2 regions of the Streptomyces sp. NH27 genome follow, and region 1 is predicted to be linked to the other one. Evidence: riboswitches for the same ligand, from Rfam matches in the RefSeq annotation. Region 1 holds a riboswitch; the other holds the start of a gene.
What was found. Region 1 has a riboswitch for cobalamin ahead of AC13HU_RS15680 (ABC transporter substrate-binding protein). Riboswitches for the same ligand answer to the same signal wherever they lie in the genome.
Positions count from the first base shown of each region.

Region 1 (3,396 bases):
GAGCAACGCGCCGGCGAAGGCGGCCAGCGGCAGTGCACCGATGGCCGCCGCGCCGGAGCCGACACCCAGGACCAGCACGGTGACCGCGCCGACGGCGGCACCGTCGGAGATGCCGAGCAGGTACGGATCGGCCAGGTCGTTGCCGGTCAGCGTCTGGAGCACCGCGCCGCAGACCGCGAGCCCGGCGCCCGTGGCGGCGGCGCCGACCACGCGCGGCAGCCGCAACTGCCAGACGATCTGGTCGTCCAGCAGCGTGACCTGGTGGTCGCCCAGGCCCAGCCGACGCAGGACGACATCGGCCACCACCCGCGGCGGCTCGTGCACCGAGCCGACGGCAAGACCGAGCAGGCACATCGCCAGCAGCGCGGCGGCGGACACGGCCAGCGCCACCGCCGCGCGCATCGATCCTGCCGGGCGCGCGGTGACGGGGTCGGTGGCGGGGTCGGCGGCCGTCACGAGGCGGCGTGCAGCTCGGCCAGTCCTGCCGCGACCTTGGCGGCACCGTCGGCCAGGAGCACGCCCGGCGTCGACTCCGAGAACGGCACGACGACGAAGGCCCGCTTGCGGACGGCGGTGAGCCGGCTCAGCACGGGATCGTGCTCCAGGTAGGCGATCTTGGACTTCGCCGTGTCCCAGCCGGCGTCCGCGAGGACGATGGCGTCCGGGTTCGCGGCGGCCACCTTCTCCCAGCCGGCGCTCTGCCAGCCGCCCGGCAGCGAGCCGAAGACGTTGTGCGCGCCGACGGCGTCGAGGATGAGCTGCGGTCCGCCGTGGCCGGCACCGACGAAGGGGGTCTTGGTGTCGGAGTCGTACCAGAGCACGTTCAGGCCCTTGCCCGCGCCCTGGGCGGTCAGGCCGGCCAGCGCCTGCTTCTGCTGCCGCTCGATGGCGGCGGCCCGCTCCGGCACCCCGAAGACCTTGGCGACGTCCGCCAGTTCGGCCCACACCGCCTCGAAGGACGCGGCCGGCACCTGCTTGCTGTCGGCGCAGCCGAACGGCGACAGGTAGGAGGGGATGTGCTCGGAATCCAGCTCCGCGCGGGTGCCGGCCACCTTGTCGGTGAAGGCGCTGCTGTAGGAGGCGTAGAGGAAGTCGGGGCGCGCCGCGAGCAGCTTCTCCTTGGTCGGGTACTCCTTGCTGAGCACCGGTACGGAGTCGTAGGCGGCCTTCCACTTGGCCGGGATCGTGTCGTCGAGGTAGGCGGTGCCCGCCATCCGCGACTGCAGACCCAGGGCCAGGGCGACCTCGGTGGCGCCCTCGTTGAGGGTGACCAGCCGCTTCGGGGGTGTGGACACGGTCGTGGTGGCGCCGCAACTGCGCACGCTCACCGCGGTGGGGTGGCCGGAACCGGTGGAGGTGGCGGGGCCGTTCGCGGCGGGTGCTCCCGTGCAGGCGCCCAGGGCGCCGAGGGCGAGCAGGGCCGAGCCGGCGGCAGCGAGCCGGACGGGGCGGGCCCGGCGCGGGCGCGCGGTACGGTCGGGTCCCGGGCGCGCGCCCGGGCGTATGAGCTGATGGATGCGGCGGAACGGGCGCAGCGCGCTGGTCGGCACGTGTTCTCCAAACCCTCGTGGAAGATGTCGCGCCGTGGCCGGTCTCCTGGCTTCCGCATCGATGCTCCACGGCCGACCTTCCCAGGCGACCCGTCGTGGTCCGCCCAGTGGCCCCGACCGCTTCGACGGTCGGCGAGGGCCGCGCAACTCCGCGGCTACAGTGGCGAGGGCCGCACCGGTTTCCCACCGGTTTCCCGAGCACCACGGCACGCGCACGCTACCAAACGCGACAACCCGCCCGACCGGCAGGAGGGGGTCCCAAGGCGCACCGACCTGCGCGTCAGGGTGCGCCGGCGGTCCGAACCGGGCGGTCCGGCGGCCCGACGCATCAGACGGTGGGGGCCCGGCGAGGTGGGTGCCCGCCGGACGCGCTGAGGCCGAGCCCGGGCCCGGGCAGCGTGCGTCGGGCGTCGGCCGGACGGCCGAGGGCGCGCGACGGGGCCGGGCGCGGGGGAACGCGTCCGGCCCCGAGGGAAGTCCCGAGGGAAGATGACGAGCGTCAGCCCGGGATGATCGAGAACGAACCGCCGTTGAGGGCGGTCTCGGTGTACGGGCCGCTGTCGATGGCCTCGGGGTTGTAGGTGTCGAAGGACTGGCCGTTGACGGTGATGCCGCTGAAGTCCTGCTCGTTGAAGGACGGGTAGCTGCCGGTGGGCGACTCGATCACGGCCTCGGCGCTCGCGTCGGACGCGTTGAGCGACGACTGCGTGGTCTTCGACCAGCCCTTGGTGGTGTCGGCCAGCTTCAGGCTGTACGAGCTGCCGCCGCTGGCGACCACGCTGGCGGTGAACACGTCGCCGGCGTCGACCGGTTCGTTGTAGTACACGGGCGCGGCCGGGTACATCTCGTACCAGCCCGAGTACTCGGGGCTGCCGCTGGAGCAGTCCACCTGGACGCCGGTCTGCTCGACCGTCTGCGAGCCGTAGCCGTCGATGCCTATCCAGGGCGCGTAGAGGTCGTTCGAGGAGTTGCAGGTGACCTCGGGCATCGTCCACGAGCCGGAGATGCTGGTGAACGAGCCCTGGGCGATGTAGCCGCCCCAGTTGCTGTCGCCCGAGAAGCCGTGCAGCGGCTGGGCGAAGTGGTGGGCGCCGAACTCGACGGTGGGGGCGGCGGCGCTTGCGGGTCCGGCGAGGGAGGCGCAGGACAGCGCGAGCAGCGCGGCGGCGGCAGCCCTTGTGGGGGCGGCGGTGCGGAAGGTGTGCATCCGGTGAACTCCAATGGTGTGGGAGTTGCGAGGGTGGTGGGGGGAGTCGACCTGCCGTCCGTGGCCCGTCTGGTGGTGGGGGAGGCTTGCCGACAAGGCCGGTGTAGCGATGCTGCTGCCTGCGGTGGGGGTGCCGGAAGGGAAAGGCAGCTACCGGATGCCGCAATGGCGTGAACATGACAACACTCCGAGTGGTGACAGTCCCTTCGGGTGAAGTCCGTTGGGCCGAAGGGGCGTTCGTGCGCCGCGTGGGCGGCGGGCCGGGCTCGGCGTGTTCGACCGCGAGCGGGGCGGCGCGTGGAACGTCGCGCGGAACGTCGCGGACGCGGGATTCGCGATCGACTCGGTGTACCGGTGTGGAGAAATCGGCGTATGAGTGCCCAGGGAACCAGCTGTGAGTACGCTGTCGTCCTTCGGGGTAGTTGAACGGCGCAATGATATTTTGCTATTGCTTGGGGGAGCAATGTTGCGAATTCACTTCACCCACGCCGATCTTGCCCGGGTCCGAGTGGCCAGGACTCCCGACCCGCTGTGGGAGACGGTCCTCGGCCTCCAGCAGTTGATCGGGCGGGACCACGCACCCCTTGCCTACGCGCGGTGGCGGGTCCTGGCGCGGGCCGAGATCGTGCGCCGCGGGCT
Region 1 is NZ_JACEGK010000164.1:249-3,644, forward strand. It holds partial or broken gene AC13HU_RS15675 (iron chelate uptake ABC transporter family permease subunit) at 1-456, opposite strand, end outside; gene AC13HU_RS15680 (ABC transporter substrate-binding protein) at 453-1,550, opposite strand; cobalamin riboswitch at 1,570-1,771, opposite strand; gene AC13HU_RS15685 (G1 family glutamic endopeptidase) at 2,050-2,757, opposite strand; gene AC13HU_RS15690 (transcriptional regulator) at 3,221-3,396, shown strand, end outside.

Region 2 (3,396 bases), on a different contig from region 1:
CTCGTAGCCGGCCCGGTCGATCCGGCCGGCCCGCAGGTCGGCGCGGGCGGTGCGCAGGTCGGTGGTCTGCGGGAACGACCCGATGGTGGTGGTCGGCAGCAGCGGCAGCCCGAGGCGGGCGCGCTGGGCGGCGGCGCGCTCGGGGTACGCCTGGGAGCGGCGGCCGTCGGCGTCGGTGACGGCAGCGACCCTGGCGCGTACGGCCGGGTCGCGGGTGATCGGGGAACCGGCGCGGGAGGCGAGGTCGGCGCGGTTCGCGGCGATCTCCGCGGCGATGGCGTCGGTGCCCTGCACCAGGCCCTTGGCCAGCGTGACGATCTCGGCGGTCTTCTGCCGGGCGAAGGCGAGCCAGCGCAGCACCTGCGGGTCGATGTCCTGCTCGGGTGCGGTGTCCAGCGGCACGTGCAGCAGGGAGCAGGACGCGGCCACGTCGACCCGGCCGGCGAGGCCGAGCAGGGTGGCCAGGGTGGACAGCGACTTCTCGTAGTCGTTGATCCAGATGTTGCGGCCGTTGACGACGCCCGCCACCAGCCGCTTGCCGGGCAGCCCGCCGACGGCGGCGAGGTCGTCGAGGTTGGCGGCGGCCGCGCCGGTGAAGTCGACGGCCAGGCCCTCGATCGGGGCCCTGACCAGGATCGGCAGCGCCTCGCCGAGCCGGTCGAAGTAGGAGGCGACGAGCAGCTTCGGCCGGTCGGTGCGGGCGCCCAGCTCGCGGTAGGTGCGGGCGGCGGCGTTCAGCTCGTCGGGCGTGCGGTCCTGGACCAGGGCGGGCTCGTCGAGCTGCACCCACTCGGCGCCGGCGGCCCGCAGGTCGGCGAGCACCTCGGCGTACACCGGCAGCAGCCGGTCCAGCAGGGTCAGCGGCTCGAAGTCGGCCGGCACCCCGGGGGCGGGCTTGGCGAGCAGCAGGTAGGTCAAGGGGCCGACCAGCACCGGCCGCGGGGTGTGCCCGAGCGCGAGGGCCTCCCGCAACTCGCCGACCTGCTTGGCGGAGTCGGCGGCGAAGACCGTGTCGGGGCCCAACTCGGGCACCAGATAGTGGTAGTTGGTGTCGAACCACTTCGTCATCTCCAGCGGCGCCACGTCCTGGGTGCCGCGGGCCATCGCGAAGTAGCTGTTGAGCGGGTCGGCGCCGACGGCGGCACGGTGCCGCTCGGGGACGGCGCCGACCATGACGCTGGTGTCGAGGACGTGGTCGTAGTACGAGAAGTCGCCGGTGGGTACCTCATGGACGCCGGCGTCGGCGAGTTGCCGCCAGTTGGACCGGCGTAGATCGGCCGCGGTCTCCCGGAGGGCGTCCGCGGTGACGCGGCCCTTCCAGTAGCCCTCGACGGCCTTCTTCAGGTCCCGGTGCTGTCCCTGGCGGGGGTAGCCGTACACGGTGGCCCGTGCTGCCGCGGCTGCGGGCTTTGCTGACACGGAAATCTCCTTCGCGAGATGTCTCCCTGGCATCCCGGGGACGGGACGCGGGCGCGAAGGCGGCGAACGGGACGGATCGGACACGCCTCATGGGGACGCTCCTCCGCCTGATATGTACGCCGACCCGCCCACGAGGTCACCGGGATATCCGCACGCGATCGGTCGCGTACGGGCAACGGGCAGGTCTTCGGACTCGCGGGCTCGCCTGCCGGGGCAGACACCTACTGACCGTCGCTTCCCAGGTCCGCGGCTCGGACCCAGTGCTGATGACGGCTATCGTTCCCACTTACCGCTGCGGGGCAGTCCCGGATTCCCACCGGGTTCCCTCTTACGACGCGCCTGTCTGGCGGACAGGGGCGAACCAGCTGCACCCGCCAGCATACGACCCGGGGCGCGGCGCCCGTCCGCCTCCGGCCCGCGGCAGCCGGTCGATGCCCGCCTCGTACACCGTCGGCAGCATCGGCGCGCCCTGCGCGGGACCGCCGCCCCCGTCCAGGTGGCCGCGGAGTCCGCAGACGGGTGAGAGCCTCGCACGTTCGGCTCAACACGGCGATTTATCCGCACTGTTGGAGATTGTGCGGCGTACTTTCGGCGGTGCCCATGCGTCTCACCGCACATCAGGAACAGGAGAAGTCCCTTGGCGACATCCGCTGCTCTTCCTACTCTCCGAGGCCGCATCATCATCGGCGCGAGCGCGCTGACCACCGCCGTGGCACTCGGCACCACGCTGCTCGGCGCGACGGCAGCCCAGGCCGCCACCCCGGCCCTTCCGTACGGCACGGTCGTCGCCGGTGACGGCGTCGTGCAGCGGCAGTTCCCCAGCACGGACTCGTCCGTCAAGGGCTCGCTGAGCTACCACCAGCAGGTCGGTCTGCGCTGCAAGGTCCGCGCCCAGAACATCGAGGGCAACGACATCTGGTACCTGCTGCGCGACAACAACAACTGGGTCTCGGCGAAGTACGTGGACAACACCGGCACCGTCTCCTACTGCAAGGACGTCCTGCGCAGCAGCACCGCCGTGATGAACGCGGTGCCGAAGGGCGCCAAGGGCTGACCGTCCCACGGACCAAGGGCATCCCGGAGTCGCGGCAGGTCCCGCACGCGGCTCCGGGCCGCCATGTCGGACCCCCGCGAGCCGACCCCCGGCACGACCCGCGCGGTGAGGACGATCTTCCCCCGCCGGGGACCGTGCCTTCCGCGCTTTCCGTGTGGTGAGTCGACGCGGCGGCCGAGTGACGCATGTCAGAGCGTGCGGCCGGCCGGGCCGGCGAGTCCCGACAGGATCGGCAGCGTCAGGGCGAGCCAGGCCGCGCCCAGCAGCCAGCCGCCCAGCTCGTCGGTGGGCCACTGCACGCCGAGGTAGATCCGGGTGGCGCTGATGGCGGCCACCCACAGCAGGCAGCCCAGCACGTCGAGCCGGACCGCCCCGCGGGGTGCGTCGCTGCGCAGGACCGCCCAGGCGAGAAGTCCCGCGGTGAGCACGGACGTTGTGGCGTACCCGGAGGGGAACGCCCAGTCGGTGCTGAGCGCGGCCCAATCGGCCACCGGCGGTCTGGGCCGGGCCAGCGCGAACACGACCGCGAGGCGGACCGCCTGCCCGGTCAGCAGGATCACGACCGCGCCGAGCGCCGCCGACACCTCCCGCCGCGACGCCGTCCGGTGCGCGCACCCGGTCCATCCGGCCAGCATCACCGCGACGTACGGAAGCAGGCCGGCCGCGGTCGAGTCCAGCAGGTGGGCGGCCGCGGTCAGGTCGGCCGATCGATGGGCCACCACCCAGTGGTGCAGGCAGCCGTCGGGTCCGATCGGTGCGCCGTCGCGTGCGCCCAGTGCCCACAGCAGCAGCGCGAACAGGACCGCGGGCAGGGCGAACAGGGCGAACGCCGGCCCGGCCCGGCGGACCCGGCCGGGCCGCGGCGCGGAACCGGCCCGCCCGCACGGCGAGCCGCCGCGGTGCGGGGCGCATCCGCACCGGGC
Region 2 is NZ_JACEGK010000414.1:940-4,335, forward strand. It holds gene metE (5-methyltetrahydropteroyltriglutamate--homocysteine S-methyltransferase) at 1-1,419, opposite strand, end outside; cobalamin riboswitch at 1,581-1,800, opposite strand; gene AC13HU_RS27615 (SH3 domain-containing protein) at 2,057-2,473, shown strand; gene AC13HU_RS27620 (phosphatase PAP2 family protein) at 2,662-3,396, opposite strand, start outside.
Region 2: another riboswitch for cobalamin. It lies ahead of metE (5-methyltetrahydropteroyltriglutamate--homocysteine S-methyltransferase); the one in region 1 lies ahead of AC13HU_RS15680 (ABC transporter substrate-binding protein).